3 regions of the Agarivorans albus genome follow, and region 3 is predicted to be linked to each of the others. Evidence: predicted binding sites of a transcription regulator. Region 3 holds the regulator's gene; each other region holds the start of a gene.
What was found. Region 3 encodes MetJ, which represses methionine synthesis genes. Its sites were predicted from a motif close to TAGACGTCTAGACGTCTA; they were not measured.
Positions count from the first base shown of each region.

Region 1: the regulator MetJ is predicted to act here: its motif matches at 2,301-2,318, upstream of metF (methylenetetrahydrofolate reductase).
Region 2: the regulator MetJ is predicted to act here: its motif matches at 2,894-2,911, upstream of metK (methionine adenosyltransferase).

Region 1 is NZ_AP023032.1:4,196,256-4,202,075, forward strand. Features, by position in the region: gene K5620_RS19035 (hypothetical protein) at 1-334, shown strand, start outside; partial or broken gene K5620_RS19040 (GNAT family N-acetyltransferase) at 793-1,222, shown strand; gene metF (methylenetetrahydrofolate reductase) at 1,375-2,277, opposite strand; gene greB (transcription elongation factor GreB) at 2,464-2,943, opposite strand; gene K5620_RS19055 (substrate-binding domain-containing protein) at 3,010-4,035, opposite strand; gene K5620_RS19060 (glycoside hydrolase family 9 protein) at 4,307-5,820, opposite strand, start outside.
Region 2 is NZ_AP023032.1:766,388-772,207, forward strand. Features, by position in the region: gene rsmE (16S rRNA (uracil(1498)-N(3))-methyltransferase) at 1-519, opposite strand, end outside; gene K5620_RS03710 (hypothetical protein) at 703-1,146, shown strand; gene K5620_RS03715 (SprT family zinc-dependent metalloprotease) at 1,143-1,682, opposite strand; gene metK (methionine adenosyltransferase) at 1,702-2,853, opposite strand; gene K5620_RS03725 (YbbN family protein) at 3,214-3,759, opposite strand; gene K5620_RS03730 (chloride channel protein) at 4,113-5,384, opposite strand; gene tkt (transketolase) at 5,591-5,820, shown strand, end outside.
Region 3 is NZ_AP023032.1:417,576-423,395, forward strand. Features, by position in the region: gene priA (primosomal protein N') at 1-255, opposite strand, end outside; gene rpmE (50S ribosomal protein L31) at 496-708, shown strand; gene K5620_RS01970 (DUF3859 domain-containing protein) at 785-1,273, opposite strand; gene K5620_RS01975 (hypothetical protein) at 1,655-2,023, opposite strand; gene metJ (met regulon transcriptional regulator MetJ) at 2,252-2,551, opposite strand; gene metB (cystathionine gamma-synthase) at 2,704-3,861, shown strand; gene metL (bifunctional aspartate kinase/homoserine dehydrogenase II) at 3,890-5,820, shown strand, end outside.

The DNA of each region.
Region 1 (5,820 bases), 1.0 Mb from region 3:
GGAACTGACCAAAGGTAATGGTGGACCAATGTGGGTACGAGTGAGCCCTAAAAGTCATAGTTTCGAAATTAAGGCAAAATGGGACGAGTATAGCGGGTTCGACCAAGCTTCCAATTGGAGTGGGCATACTGAAGCTACAGTGATGGTAAATATACCAGAAATGAAAGCTCGGCATGTCTACTTAGCCAAATATAAAATAACTAAAACTAAGATTTACGTTACATTTGAAGATCTAGGTAAAGACCCTTACTTTGGGTTTAAACTATCTTCCTTTGGAAAGCGAAATGGCAGCAACGCAACATTTTACCCTGTAAGCTTTGAGGATGAGGAGTAACGAGTAGTAAATCAATCAATTTACTCTGTTTGTTAATTTAGCTTTGTCAGAATCAATCACAAGAATCTTATCGATAGTGGCCTTTTAAATGCAGGGGCCACTTTGATAATAGATTTTTGATAAACTGATTACTTTTTATTTTGGCTAAAAATACTGCGATTTTAACCATACAAACTTCATCTCCCATTTCTCTGCTGAATCAATCTGTTAGGTGTTAATGCGGCTAAATTTAAGAAAGATCAACATGTAGAAAACATCACAAGCAACACCAACCCGTTACGCTAGACCAGTTACCCCTTTAAACGTTCATTGATTTTACTTACTTCGTGGCAAGTTAGTACCTCAGCGTAAACACCGAGCAAATCGCCTTAGGATGTTTGTAGATTTAAATACACCTTAGAACTAAAATCCACGCTCGCGGCTGCACATGAATTTCAGTCAATTTTAGAGAGAACACTATGATTGTGAAAAATGTGCTTCCTAAAAACTATGCAGAAATGCTTATGGTTTGGGAAAACTCAGTCCGAGCAACACATGACTTTATAACAGAAGAAGATATTGAGTTCTTAAACCCATTATCATTGAGCAGGCTTTTTCCGCTGTTACCTTAAGATGTATAAACAATGAGAGTGGTTCAATTTTGGGTTTTGTGGGTAGCCACGATTCAAAGGTTGAAATGCTGTTCATCTTAAATGAAGCGAGAGGGCGAGGTGTTAGTAAAGCGCTACTGCAATATGCTATTGAGCACTTAGGCGCTACGAAAGCAGACGTAAATGAACAAAAACCGCAAGCAGTTGGTTTTACCAACATATGGGATTTAAGGTCATTTCACGTTCGCCACTTGATGATATGGGCAAACCTTTTCCAATTCTGCGCATGACGCTTTAAAGCTCGGTTTGTCGTAACTAATTTTGCTATAAGAAACGCCCAAAGCTAATAACTTTGGGCGTTTCCGTATCTACTCCACAATATTGGCCACCAACTGCGGATACAACAAAGCCCAGGTTACTAGGCTTTTTATTACTTATTGATTTTGACTACTAAGCAGGCACTGCTTCCGCTGGGCGAACACCTAAAGTGTGGCAAATAGCGTAAGATAACTCCGAGCGGTTAAGCGTATAAAAGTGAAAGTCTTTCACTCCTTCGCGCGATAATACTTTGACCATTTCAATCGCTACACTGGCGCCTACTAGGTTTCGAGTAGTTTGGTCATTCTCTAAGCCAGCAAACTGATTGTGTAGCCATTTTGGCACTTTTACATTGGCAAAAGAGGCAAACTTTTTCAGGGTATTGTAGTTAGATACTGGCAAAATACCGGGTACGATTTCCCCTTCAATGCCTATGGCCGCACAGCGGTCGCGAAAGCGCAGATAGCTTTCTACATCGAAAAAGAACTGGGTAATGGCGCGGTTGGCACCGGCATCCATTTTACGCTTTAAGGCCAGTAAATCGGCTTGGGCACTTTTTGCTTCTGGGTGAATCTCTGGGTAAGCCGCTACCGAGATATCAAAATCAGCTTCTTCTTTTAACAAAGCCACCAAATCGCTGGCGTACATTTGCGGCTTGGCAGAGCCTTCTGGCAAATCACCTCGCAATGCCACAATGTCTTTAATACCACTGTTCCAGTAATCGCGGGCAATTTGGCGCAGCTCATCGGGCGTTGAGTCGATGCAGGTTAAATGCGGTGCAGCTGCTAAGCCTGTGCGGTCTTTAATCGCTTTAATCACCTTGTGAGTGCGGTCTCGAGTGCCCGAGTTTGCGCCATAGGTTACTGATACAAACTTAGGCTTTAAGGTTTGCAAACGCTCGATAGACGACCACAAAGTTTGCTCCATGGTCTCGGTGGTTGGCGGGAAGAACTCAAAGGACACGTTAATATCGCGGTTAAGCTCACTTAAGCTTTGATTGAGTGTTTCGATTTGTTGCGCGTTGTGAAATCCCATTGACCTTCTCCGTTAAAGACACTTAGACGTCTATACCGCTAGATACTAAAGAGAAGATTATTTAAGTCAACGCTATTCATCTTAAACATAGCTTTAGATGAATTATTTTCAACATGGGGGTTTTAGCCGCTAACTGCTGGTTAAATATGCATTAAGACAAATAGTTAGCTAACAGAATTAGCTCCGCTAGTCGAAAGGAGTGTATTGAATAAGATTAATCCACCACTCTTTAGTGCCAGAGGGCGTTTTTACAAACACATCATCGTCTACTTGCTTACCGATAAGCGCTCGTGCCATGGGTGAGTCGATAGTTATGTAACCCAGCTTTGGGTCTATTTCATCGGTGCCAACAATGCGGTAGCGCACGATATCGCCTTCATCATTTTCCAGCTCGACCCATGCGCCAAAAAATACTTTGCCGTTTTGTTGAGGGTGATGGTCAACAATTTCTAGGGCATCTAAGCGTTTGGTTAAGAACCTTAGTCGAGAATCGATGCGGCGAAGCTCTCGCTTACCTTCTTTGTATTCCGCGTTTTCTGAGCGGTCACCCAGTGCTGCGGCTTCGGATACTGCTTGAGTTACTTGAGGGCGTTTAACCTTCCACAAGTACTTTAATTCTTCATCGAGTTTATGCCAGCCTGGGCGAGTGATTAAATTGGTTTTCATAGCTATGTAGTTAAGTCTGCCTAAGCCGATTATAAACGACTTAGGCAGTAAACTCGCAAGCTTTAACTAGAGGATATGTGCTTGGGTGGTTTCTCGTTTCACCAGTTCAACCGGAGGAATACGGAAGTTGTTGCTCGCACCACCATTTAGCATGTCTAAAATGGTTAAGGCGGCAGCATAACCGGTATCAAATATGGGTTGACGCACTGTAGTTAGCGGCGGAATGAAAAACGCCGAGCCAGGCACATCATCAAATCCAATCACCGAAACCCGCTCTGGCACTGGTCGCTTGGCTTTATATAAAGCCAACATTGCACCATGTGCGGTTAAATCATTAGAAGCAAAAATAGCACTAAACTGACGCTTGTTGGTTAACAAACGCTGCACCGCATCAAAACCGCCTTGTTCGGTAAAGTCGCCCTGCTCAACCAGTTGCAGCTTCACAGGCAAACCTGCATGCTCCATAGCTTGGCAATAACCTTCATAACGTTGCTGAGCGTCGGGATGCCCCTCGGCACCTTTAATATGCACAATCTCGCGGTGGCCCAGTTGAATAAGATGATTGGTGGCCATGTAAGCGCCCACTGAGTTTTCAATTTTTATCGAACGTAAGCGGGCTGCTTCTAACTCACGGCCTAAAGCAACGATGGGTCTTTTCTTTGAAAACTCGACCACCTGTTCGTCACTCAAACCGCCAGTTACGATGATAATTCCATCCACCGAGCGCGATAACAACAGTTGCATCGACTCCATTTCTTCTTCGCTATTCCAGTGCCCCGTTACAATAATATGTGAGTAACCTTGAGCCAGCAGAACTTCTTCAATTCCATTTAAAATAGATGAATAAAACGGGCTGTCTGGGTCTTGCACCAATACACCAATTGTCATGGTGCGGCTGCTAGCACTGGCTCCGGTTTGCTGGCCAGGTTTATAGCCAAGCTCAATCATTGCAGCTTGAATTTGCTTACGTTTTGCATCAGACACATAAGTGGTTTGATTCATAAACCGAGATACAGTGCTAGGTGAAACCCCAGCCAACGCAGCGACATCATAAACAGTTGAGCGTTGCTCTAATTTATTTTTATCTTTCACATTGATTCTCTGACAACTAACACTAGTTCGCATTATATCTCTCCCGGTGTTGCTAAATAGTGATAGCGACCTAGAAAGATATAACTCCCTGTCTCACTATAACCGTCTACTTAGCCAAGAACTTGTTTTCAATGATATTGAGCGTTAGAACGCCGTGACAGATCACATAATCTGCTGGTGCTTACACCCAAGTATCAGTAATTACTTAATTTTTGAAGCAATAAAGGCCGACATAATGTCGGCCTAAAATACTTAATTGTTATGGGTTTACTTACTTGAGACGGTGTTCATCCAACACTGTAGTCACCCATACCAAAGGTGCATTCCAGTTGATGGTAATTTCGTTCAAGGTCCACGCACCAATTTCATCGGCAAAACAAGTTTGGCCAACACAGCCGCCCTTCATACCTGCCGCAACTGGGTCGCTAAAGCTGATTGAATTTGGTCCACCCGATAATGCGCCTGGTGCCGGTTTTGGAGAATTAGCATCAGCTTGATGCGCCCAAAAACGGTGGTGCGGATTTTTAAGCGGGTTGCTGCCGTAACCAGTAATGTATGACTGGTCAAGCGGGTTACGCCCTAAGATGTAATCCATGGCATGTATCAAAGCTTGCATGTACTTACTATCGCCGCTGTAATCACTTGCATAGGTAAGGAAAATACCGCGATTCACTAAGTTTGAGTTAGACCCCCAAGGATACTGCTCTGCGCTGTATGGAATGTGGTAGCCCTCTTTTGTCATTAATGAGCTGTATGCATCGGCCGTAGCAACAATCTTGGCACGCGCTTTATCACGAGTTGCTTGATCTAACTTGCTAGGAACAAGAGCCAGGCTCAAGGTGCCTGCCGAGCTTAAATCTTGCCAGAACAAATCACCTTTGGCCGTTTCGTCGCCCACTGGCGCCGCTAAGAATGCAGGAGATGCTTTAGCTGCTTCTAAGTACTTAGATTCACCTGTAGTAATAAACAGCTCTGCCGCTGCCCAATAAAACTCATCAGCTAGTTCTAGATCCCCGTAAGGGCCAGAGCCGGTGAAGTTATCGTAAGCGTATACTTCTGGGCGTTTATTGGCCGCTTGCCAAGCACGGTTTGCTGCAGTTAAACACTGAGCAGAGAAATCTGCATCAATATCTTTCCAAATACGCGCACACTGGGCTGCGGTTGCAGCTAGGTTTAAGGTTGCTGCTGTACTTGATTGGCCAACATGGCGCTTTTGAGTATCTTTATGCGGCGGTAATGGCATACCGGTCCACTTTTCATCGGCTACCTTATGGAACGCCATACCAGAGGCGTCAATTTCGGTTAGCTTAAGGGAACGAATGTTTTCTTGTTGGTTACCCAAAGGCACCGATACTTTGCTACCTTCTGGGATTTGCATGGCCAACATGAATTCCATATTCCAGCGCGCTTCATCCAATAAATCGTTAACACCATTACCCGCTTCTGGCATCGGTTGCTTGCCATCGGCAAACGGTTCGCTAGCGCCTTCAATAAACTGCGAGCGCTCGTACAGGTTCATTAAGGTCCAGGTACTAATGCCGCCGTTTACCACATACTTACCGTGGTCGCCCGCGTCATACCAACCGCCGGTGAGGTCCATGTCAAAATCACAACCTGGCCACTTGTTGCCTTTGTCGTCGGTTTTGTTAAAGCAGCTCACTACATCTGGCACATGCCCTGCTGGGCGCGCCAAGTTTGGACGTTGTACAAACTCTGGCTTAATCTCGATACCGCTTCGGTTCTGGTAGAAGTAAGCTAAGGCATCATGTTTCAGCTCACTGTAAA
Region 2 (5,820 bases), 350 kb from region 3:
TGGGTGCAAATTCAACTTCATAGCGGCAGACTCTTCACTGGCCCATTGCTCTAGGCTTTGCAGTGGCGCTATTTCTGGCACAACACTGCGCCCCGACTGCTCACAAGCAGCAATAGCAATTTTTTGCCATTGTTGGCGCTTCTTCTCAAAGCGCTCTTGGTTGAGCTTGACCCCACAACGCTCGCTGGTGAGTGGGGTGATTTTATTTACTCCCAGCTCCACGGATTTTTGAATGGTAAACTCCATTCTGTCACCACGAGAAATCACTTGGCCTAGATGGATATGCAGAGGAGACTCGCTAGGGTTAGCGGCAACTGCGGTAATTTTCACCGACACGTGCTTCTTACTGGCGTTTTCTATTTGTGCTGCGTAGTTATTGCCATCGTTATTAAACAGCTCCAGTTGCTGGCCAGCTTCCATGCGCAGTACCCGCCCAACGTGATTGGCTGCTTCATCATCAAGCTCTGTGACCATGTTTAGCGAGAGCGGCAGAGAGTGGAAAATTCGTGGAATGCGCATGGTGAAAAATAGGCCCTTTGGGTTGTTGTATTGGTTAAGGATTTGACTGTTAAAGGATAAACCTAAAAAGTAGTTAAGCCTAGAATAGCAAAACTAGAATTACAGTTATTTTGTATTATTTGTTGATTTATATCCTGATTCCTTCATATTGTTGCTTTTGTCGATAACGAAAAGGAAATCGTGTTGTTTATTAAATGGACTTTACCTCTAGCCTCTTTATTTCTCTTTAGTGGCTGTGCGAACCTAAATCAAAATGCAGAGAGCATTGCGTTGGCTTATCAAGCTGATCCTGCATTTTCAATATCAGAAGAGACCAAGGAGCTGGTATTAAGCCATTGTAATACCAACGTGGAAACTCCTCCTTATTTACGCCAGCAATGTTATTTCAAAGGAGATGTTTTGGTTATAGAACGCAGGCTTCGTGATAAACGTAGAGGCTGGACTGCAAATTCAGTTGGTATAATGGAAAGCTGGCTTACTAAAGTTGTTTGTGACGAAAGTAATTACTTAGAGAACTCTGCACTTAACGATGGCTTAGGTTTTATGGTTGACCTTAAAGGTGGTCGTAATGGGTTACCTACGAAGGTGATTTCAAAAAAGAGTTGTATAGCGAGTGAACAAACTTAGCATTGAAAGAGTGGTTGTTGGCAGTTTCGACATTTGTAAGCAGCCCCTTTTAACACTTTATTATGACGCCGAACGCTTAATTGATGAACTTGGCAGGTACAGCGATATTCATAACTGCTTAGCTGTAGTTGTTCTAGTGAGTAGTTGTGAGTGGTAGCAGCGGGGCAGTTAAAAACTTGCTGCATTATCTGTTGCCATTCTACTCCGTGGGGTTTTACTCGGCCGTAAACCGCGTGGCAGACTAGATGAGCTACTTCGTGAGGGACGGTTTGGGCTAAAAAGTGTTGCGGTTGCTGCTGATAAAAGTGGGCGTTAAAACGCAAGCGCCATTGGCTTAAATTGGCACTGCCCGCCACTTTACTTTTTCGCGATGACAGCACAAGCTCGGGGCGCTGAAAGCTTTGCTTAAAATAGCTTTCAGCCAGCCTAAAGCACTGTTCTACTTGATGAGTTATTTGCTGCACAAATTGAATTCTTAGACTTAGCCAATAAAAAAGCCGAAAGGATAATCGTCGATTATACGCTTTCGGCTTAATTTAACGAGTGAGCAATAGCTTATAAGCCAGCTTCACTCTTTAGTAGTTCTGCTTTATCAGTCGCTTCCCAAGGGAACTCTTCACGACCAAAGTGACCGTAAGCAGCGGTTGCTTTATAGATTGGGCGTTCCAAATCTAGCATGCTTAAAATACCGTAAGGGCGCAGGTCAAAGTGCTTACGCACTAAAGCCACTAATTTGTCATCGGCAATTTTGCCAGTGCCAAAGGTGTCAATGCTGATTGAAGTCGGCTCCGCTACACCAATTGCATACGATACTTGAATCTCACAGCGATCGGCTAAACCTGCGGCAACAATATTTTTAGCTACATAGCGGCCAGCGTATGCGGCACTGCGGTCAACTTTTGAAGGATCTTTACCAGAGAATGCACCGCCACCATGACGTGCCATGCCTCCGTAGGTATCTACAATAATTTTACGACCGGTTAAGCCACAATCACCCATTGGGCCACCAATTACAAAGCGGCCAGTAGGGTTAATGTGAAACTGGGTCTTATCGTTAAGCCACTGTGCAGGTAGTACTGGCTTAATGATTTCTTCCATTACGGCTTCACGTAAATCGGCAGTAGAAATGCTGTCACAGTGCTGTGTAGACAAAACTACCGCGTCAATGCCAGTGATAATGCCATTCTCGTAAGCAAAGGTAACCTGTGATTTAGCGTCTGGGCGTAACCAGTCAAGTGTGCCATTTTTACGCACTTCTGCTTGGCGCTTAACCAGCAAGTGAGAGTAAGTAATTGGTGCAGGCATTAATACATCGGTTTCGTTGGTAGCATAACCAAACATTAAACCTTGGTCACCAGCGCCTTGATCTTCTGGGCGTGAGCGGTCTACACCTTGGTTAATGTCTGGGCTTTGTTTGCCCACAACGTTAAGCACTGCACAAGAGTCAGCATCAAAACCCATATCTGAGTGGGTGTAGCCAATGTCACGTACTGTTGAGCGAGCAAGTTCTTCGATATCAACCCAGGCTGAGGTATTGATTTCGCCGCCTACCATTACCATGCCGGTTTTTACGTAGGTTTCACAGGCTACACGTGCCTTTGGGTCTTGCTCTAAGATTGCATCCAATACTGCATCGGAGATTTGATCTGCAATTTTGTCTGGATGCCCTTCAGACACTGATTCTGAAGTAAATAAATGAGTAGCCATGTTTATATCTCGTAAATGGAATTATATACGTATGGATGTTTTACCATCTGGACGTCTATTCTAAGTGAGGGGTAAAAGATTTGCTAGCGCTTATTAATGAAAATAATTCACATTGGCAGATTAGTTTTATTGAATTTGCCCATTAATACGCAGGCTTTCAACTTTAAGATCTTAGCAAAAACTATTTTGTTGCTAATCGCTTAGCTATCTTTAGGGGCTGATGGTATGTCAGAACGGCAGATACAGAGTACTGCTTAGAAAAGCCTAAAAGTGGTGGCTGTTAGATCTTAGCTTGAACTACAAATCACTTAGCCACTTTTAAAGCGGCTAAGTGTACAAGTTTGAATGCAAGTTGCGTTATTAGGGTTTGCTCAGCTCGTGCTTAATCCAGTTACTCATGTTTTGCCTGGTTTCGAGTCCGGTTTTGCGAGCGATTTCTTCGTCACCACGCACAATTACAACAACCGGCAGAGTAGAAACTTGATACTTGCTACGAGCGGTTCTGTCTTCACTCAAGTTAATTAGCTCAATTTTTTTGTCATTCTGCTGGTTATAAAGCAGCACTAAATCAGCTTGAATTTTACTTTGGTCATTTCGGTCATGCACAAAAGAGACTAAGCGAATCGGAGGACGAGGGCTACGGGTTAAATCTAGGCACTGGCCGCCATCATCGTATTCTTTACATGACCAAACAAAGTCGTGGTACTTAAGAGTTTGCGAATAGAAGTATTGGCCAGCATCGAACTTTTTGATGCTAGGTATGTGCTTGGTGGTTTCACCATGTTCATCGCTGAAGCTTTTAATCACTCGACTATTAGCTTGGAAGGTGGTGGTGTCGGTATTTACGGCAGCAAAAACTTGACCTGAAAACCAAGCCATTATTAACAGTACAACTGGGCGGCGCATAAAAAAAATCCCTATAAAATACAAAGCCACTATTAATATCCGTGTCATTCTAGAACACTTAAGCCTGCAAGCCTATCGTATTTTTCTGTGATACCGTTCTCATTTTCATTTCGCCTAGTTTTTCCGGTGAATAGCTCCTTTCTTGTCTTATTTGACAGGTATTATCGGCTCATTTTTGCTGGTTAGGGTTTTGCTATCTGTAGTGCTGGGACTGGGCTATTCGTTTCACACATTTGTTGGGAGAGCGCTGCTCAGTTTATCTAGCTAGCGAGTTGTTTTGGTAATAGAGAATGCGAGGGTACTTGTATTTAAGCTTGTCTCTTTGTCGTCGCCGCTATTGCTGGGTCTTACATTTAACTTTGCTGCAATTGTTCACTATCTAGCGTTTTGTTTTCTTCTTTAACTAGAACGGGGCTATTGATTAAGCGGATTTGCGCATTGAGTAGTTGCTGCTCAATCAAACTGGGTGAACGGAAGATATATTTGGCAATGGCACTGGCGCACAAACACGCCACTATGGCTGGAATAACAATTTCAACCTGCATGGTTTGTTCGGTAATGAGTAAAAACGCTGCCCAGGGGGTGCGAAATACTGCGCCAAACATGGCGCCCATACCTACTATAACGAGCATTAAGTCTGCACTATCAGGAATAACCTCGCCAATAATACTGCCTAAAATACCGCCAATTACCAACATGGGGCCTAAACTGCCACCGGGTAGGGCAAAGGCTAGAGCTACAGTGGTTAAGACGATCCTAGCCAATAACCAGAGGTGCTGTTGGCCAAGGTCTAACTCCCAATAAAGTAAACCGTTTGGCGTAATAGGTTCTAAACCTAACCATTGAGGGTTTAGTAGCCCTGCTAAAGCGGTCACACTAGCCGCAATAGTTACTGCATAGTTGCGGTTAAGTTTAGGCATGGCGCGAATAAGCTTAACCAGCAAAGTAGCAAATACACCACACAACATGCCGAGTAAGGCAAACTGCGCTAAACCATGCCATTCAAAAGACTGTGGAGGCAGGTTAATTGTTAACATGCTTCCACCATGTAATTGCGATATAACGCTTGCTGTTGCTGCCACCACCGCAATGGTGGCGATAGAGCGCCAGTTAAAGCGACGCATGACTAACTCATAAGCTATCACCGTACCGGCCAATGGCGCATTAAATAAAGCCGCTACTGCCGCGGCAGTGCCACATGCAACACTTAAGCGTACTTGACCTTCGGTTAAGCGCGCGGAGTAAGACAAGTTACTGGCAACAACCGCACTTAGATAACAGGCTGGGCCTACGATTCCCACAGCATAGCCACCCCACGTTAATAGCAGGCCCATAGCAAACTGGTATATCAGGTTACCCCAGTGCAGCTGCCCCTCATCAAAGTGATATGCCTTCACCACAAAAATTAAACCCACTTGTTTGTAACGACTAAATAAGCGCTCAAACAACAGAATACAAATAGCTGCAATAAAGGGCAGTGAATAAGCTGGTAAGGGCGAATCAAGAAACTGATTAGGGTTGAGGTGGGCGAGATCACTAAACAATAATGCTAAGCCACTGGAGAACAAACCTATGAACAGGTAAACAAAAAAACTGCGGCTGCGAAAAGCAAAGTTGTTCGCCATTTTTTGTTTAACGTCCTTGTTTGGTTCTTATATCAAGACTTTATCACGAAGATTCAAACTGTAAATATGCGATTGCTTAAGCATTCAGCAGAAAAAATGCATAAAACTGGAGATTCTTTTTAGATAAATATTGAGTAACACCGTTGACTTTGTGACAATACGCGCCTCTCGATACCCAATAGCCCTAATATTTGCAGGAGAAATTCATGTCTTCTCGTCGTCAATACGCCAACGCTATTCGTGCTTTAAGCATGGATGCAGTTCAGCAAGCTAACTCTGGTCACCCTGGTGCACCAATGGGAATGGCCGACATTGCTGAAGTTCTATGGCGCGACTTTTTGAAACACAACCCAACTGACCCAAACTGGGCAGACCGTGACCGCTTTATTCTATCTAACGGCCATGGCTCAATGTTGCTGTATTCTCTACTGCACCT
Region 3 (5,820 bases):
GCTAGCCCAATTAAGTAGCTTAAATAGGCTTTCTGGTAATAATGCTTGTTGATCGAGTGATTCACTAAATGGTTTGAGTTTATCTTCGGCAATGTCGCTATCGCTGGGGTGTTCTATTACCAAACCCACTTTTTCGCCTTTACCAAAAGGCACCTTTACCCGAGTACCAATGGCTGGCATGGGGGTGTTTGCTGGCACGCTGTAATCAAAAAGGCGACGCAGGGGAATAGCTAAGGCAACACGAACAATCGACACTAATGAATAAACTCAAGCAAAAAACCTGTCTCATTCTACTGGCAGAGCACCTTGCGGAGCAAATCAAGCGTTTGGCGAATTTTTGCCCGCTTTTTGTTGTTGGGTGCTTGCTATGCTAGGTGGCTTCTTATATGATCCGCCACCTAAAATTTATAGGCTCTGATAGAGTTGCTTTCGTATGGTGTTTGGTGTCAATTGTGGCGACCAGATGGCGATACGGCCCAAGTATTGAGGTAATCCATGAAAACTGATATCCACCCAACTTACGAAGTACTTACTGCTACTTGTTCTTGCGGTAACGTAATCGAAACTAAATCTACTCGCACTGGCGCAATGTTCCTAGACGTATGTGACAAATGTCACCCGTTCTACACTGGTAAGCAACGTAACGTTGATACCGGTGGTCGTGTTGATCGTTTCAACAAGAAATTCGCTGTATTGGGCAAAAAATAAGCCAGCCTTATTTTCGCTACACAGCAAACAAAAAGCGCCTAAGGGCGCTTTTTTTGTGTCTGGGGCTTAATAGTTTTTAGATTAAGCTAAATTGCTTTTTAGTTAGAAGTTTACCTTCATGGAATACTTCAAATAACCAGTCACCAGTAACAGCTTCCCATTTTTCTTCGATGAAGTAGAAATGACAATTACTCGTTGTCCCGTTTTTTAGTTTTAGCGTTTTACTGTATGACATCGAAGTATAGATTTTCCCGTCATCATCTATCATTTCAGGGCTGGTAATCGATTTAGTTACTTCAACCTTTTTTTGTCCAGCTTTTACTTCAAAACAATAACCAAAAGTTGTACCCACTTGAGCTGCTATCTCAGTTGTTTGCTTAGTGACTTTTCCACTCTTACCCGTTAGTACCGAATCGTTTGGCGTATTGCTTGCTGAGTATTCTCCTGTGAGACTTGATTGCCCGTAAATCCCGTAGTCGAGAATTGTTGAAGTTACTTCGGTATTTGATTCAGTACTGGCACATCCTGCTAATAGAATTAGCGCAGCTGTGTATAGCTTTTTCATGATCATCCTTGACGTTATTAACTGACTTAAAATAGAAATTTTTTTGAGGATGATAACTAACTAAACTAGAAAGTCGATTGCTTAATGTTTTGCTGAGCTTATTTTCTTTCGAAGTTAGACATACGCAGCTGAACTCATTAGCAAACGCAGTACAAACTTTCACTTCATATTTAGTGTCTCCTGAGTGTTCAGATAATGCGGGGCAACCTTTCTTTTGCTTCATTTTCTTTGGTTGTTCAAAGAAAATGACGTCGCAGTTAGGCGAAACGGGAGCGTTTAGCTAACAGATGAGAAATAAAGCAAATGGAGGCAAGCGTAGCCTTAGGTAAGATAAAGCAACAAAAGCCGCTTAATCAGCGGCTTCGTTTTATCAATTAGTACTTAGTTGTTGGCTTCTTCTCTCTGCTCTAAAGAGTGAGCTTTACCCAAAGTCCAAGTGTCATAATCTCGCAGCAAATAGAGAGCTAAGCATGCAGCGAGCATTGGCCAAGCAGCAAAGAACAATAAGTTATTAAATGGGTCTAGATACTTAGCAAATGAAGAAAATGTTGAACCAGCATGCAGTACCAATACTGCAAGGTAGGTGATGTTTTTCCATAAACCTAAGGTAAAGGCTGCGATAAAGGCCAGTTGTGCAAGCCCCATGGCAATAAGTGTATTGGTGGTTAAATTTAATCCGTAAAAGCCAGAGAACACTTTTATTGCATGCTCTGGCACAAGTACTTTATCTAAGGCCCATATTGTAAACACGAGGGCAATGCTTAGCCTTAAACATAAAAGACCAAGCGATAGTTTTGAGGCTAACTGAGGAGGGTACGACGTTTTCATCCTTTTACCTATTTTAAGTTAAGAGCCTGTTTACAGACCGGTAAGCCCTCAATTTGATTACAGTTTATGAGTAAAAGTTGGTGAAAATAATTTGTCGTACGCTGGGTTTAGGCAACAAAAAAGCCGCTCAATGAGCGGCTTCCTAGTTTCTTATTCTTCTTTATCCAATTCCGCTTGGGCGGCTTTCTCTAAGGCCGGGTCGGGCTTGTCTTTTTGCAAGTCGGCGTCGTCGGGGAGCGGCTGGCCTGTGTAGGCGTGCAAAAATGCTTCGCAAAGTAGCTCACTGTTGGTGGCGTGGCGTAGGTTATTTATTTGTCTACGGGTTCGCTCATCGGTCAATATCTTTAGCACTTTTAGTGGGATAGATACTGTGATTTTTTTTACTTGTTCGCTTTTTTTACCGTGCTCAGCGTAAGGGCTGATCCACTCACCATTCCAATCTGTAGACATTCTGCAATACACACCAAACTAAAGAGACCCTATTGTAACGGGGGAAATGCGACTTAGCAATCCAACAGCAAAGACATTTAGACGTCTAGAAGTGTTGACGTCTTTTTTGCTAGTGGTAAAGTGGCAGGATAAATTGAGGGAGTAAATCAGCAATGTCTTTAAAAGATCTACAAGCGGCTACTATAGCAGTGCGCAGCGGTATTGAAAGTGATACCCAACACGGTGCGGTAGTACCGCCTATTTATTTGTCGAGTAACTACAGCTTTGCTGATTTTAACCAAAAACGCCAGTTTGATTACAGCCGTTCAGGTAACCCTACTCGCCACATTTTAGCCGAGGCGATTGCCGATTTAGAACATGGCGCTGGTGCGGTAATTACTAACACCGGTATGTCGGCGGTTAACCTTGTTACTGCCTTGCTTGAGCCTGGCGATTTATTGGTTGCGCCGCATGATTGTTACGGTGGTAGCTACCGTTTATTCGACAGCCTAGCTAAAAAGAATGCCTTTGAAGTGGCTTTTGTTGATCAAAACGATGACGCAGCTCTAGCTCAGCTATTGGCTAAGAAGCCTAAATTGGTGTGGTTAGAGACCCCAAGTAACCCTTTGCTTCGAATTGTAGACATTAAAGCCATTGCCGAGCAAGCACATGCTGCTGGCACGTTGGTAGTGGTAGACAACACCTTTTTGTCGCCTGCCTTGCAAACGCCAATTTTGTTAGGTGCCGACATTGTGGTGCACTCGGCCACTAAATATATTAACGGCCACTCGGATGTGGTGGCCGGTATGGTGGTTGCAGCCAACGAAGAACTGGCCGAGCAATTGGCGTGGTGGGCAAACTGTTTAGGGTTAACGGGTTCTGCTTTTGATTCGTACCTTACTTTGCGAGGTTTGCGTACCCTTAAAGCACGTATGAATGTACACCAACAAAATGCCCAAGCCCTGGTGGAATGTTTGCAGCAACAAGAAGCGGTAGGCGCGATTTACTATCCTGGTTTACCAGAGCATCCTGGGCATGTTTTAGCGCAAAGCCAGCAAAAAGGCTTTGGTGCTATGTTCAGTTTTGAATTGAATTTAGAAGAAAGCCAAATGGTTAAGTTTTTAAAAAGCTTACAGTTGTTTTCTTTGGCGGAATCTTTAGGTGGCGTAGAGAGTCTAATTGCTCATCCGGCTACCATGACACACGCTGCGATGTCGGCGGAAGCGCTAGAAGAGGCTGGCATTTCTAATCAGTTATTGCGGGTATCGGTAGGCTTGGAAGATTCGCAAGATTTAGTTAATGATTTACAGCAGGCCTTTGCCCAACTGTAGTTTTACCAGCGTTGTAGAGAGGTAAGTCATGTCGGTAAATAGACATGTGCATAAATTTGGTGGCAGCAGCTTAGCTGATGCAGGGTGCTTTAAGCGGGTGGCGGCCATTGTGGCCGAGCATACCCAAGCACAGGATTTAATTGTGGTATCGGCAGCGGGTAAAACCACTAACCGTTTAATCAATATTATTGAGTTGGCTAAACAGGCCGATAATGCTGCAGCCGATGCGCTAACCGGTTTAATTGAATTCCAAAGCAAGTTGGTGAATGAGCTTCTTGATGAAGCCGCTGCCAAACTGATCCTAACAGCGCTTGATGGCGAACATCACCAAATCGCTAGTATTCTTGAAGGTGAGCTTACAGCCTTTACCTGTAATGAAGTATTGTCTTTTGGCGAGCGTTGGTCTGCACGTTTATTAGCTGCTTTGTTAAGTGCTCAAGATTGCCAAGCCGAGTGGTTAGATTCTCGCCAGTTTTTTAAAGCGGAGTTATCTACTCAACCGCAAGTAGATGTTGCGCAAAGTACACCGTTATTAGCTAAATGTTTAGCTGAAAAAGCCGCTTGCCGTATAGTGGTAACGGGGTTTATTTGTAGTGATAGTGAGCAGCGTACCGTGACTTTAGGTCGCAACGGCAGTGATTACTCGGCTACCGAGTTAGCCGCCTTGGCCGATGCAGTGTCTACTACGATTTGGAGTGATGTAGCTGGTATTTATAGTGCTGATCCACGTTTAGTGAAAGATGCGGTATTGCTCGAAAACCTTGCGTTGAATGAAGCTGCAGAATTATCGCGAATTGGTACCTCGGTATTGCATGCGCGCACCTTAGAGCCACTGGCGCGCTCTCGCCAAAAAGTGAACTTGCGTTGCAGCTACGCTCCCAACGATGGACAAACCTTAATTCACCGTAAGGGCGCAAACAGCCACAGCGCTAAAATTGTTACCTCGGTAGACAATGTGGTATTGCTGGAGCTTACTTTTACCGAAGATTTTTCTCACAATGCCACCGCGTTGTTAGAAGCTTTGGCCTGTAGCCATTTAGCACCTGCTACTCGCCATAAACATAGCGAAACCGGTTCTTTACGTATGGCTTACACCTGTGAGCTTGTGGATGAAGCCTTAGCAAAAATAGACCAACTGGCGAGCCAATTTCATATCCAAAAAATTGAACGTAGCGAAGGTTACAGTTTAGTGGCTCTAGTGGGTGCGGGCGTGTGTGATAACCCGCAGCAGTGTTACCAGTTTTTTCAGCATCTGGCTGAACAGCCATTAGAGTTTATTCACTCTAGTGCTGATAAATTAAGTTTGTGTGCGGTGGTGAGAAAAATCACCTTAGAGCCGCTATTAAAAGACTTGCATAGCCACTTATTCAAGCAAAAAACCAAGTTGGGTTTGGTGGTATTTGGTAAAGGTAACATCGGTAGCCAGTGGCTTGAGTTGTTTAGCCAGCAACAGGCTAAGTTGGAGCAGCAACATCAAATTGAGTTGTGTTTGGCGGGTGTGTTTTCTAGTAAAGCTGGCCATTTAGATTTTGCTGGCTTAGCGCTTGAGCAGCTAAACAGCAGTGAGGCCGATACTGCACTTATTTGGCCAGAGATATTTGATAAGCTAAAGCGTCATCCCTATGACGAGCTTGCTGTGTTAGACATTACCGCTAGTGAGGCATTAAGCGCTTATTATGGTGAGTTTGCTCGACATGGTTTCCACCTTATTACCACTAACAAGCATGCAGGGGCGAGTGAGCAAGCTAATTATTCAGCCTTGCAGCAGGCCTTTAGTGACCATGGTGCGCAATGGTTAAGCAACGCCACAGTAGGGGCGGGCTTGCCAGTGCAAAAAAGTATTCAAAGTTTGCGCGACTCTGGCGATGAGATTCATACTATCTCAGGAATATTTTCTGGTACCTTGAGTTGGTTGTTTCAACAGTACGACGGAACAGTGGCCTTTTCTGAATTGCTCGC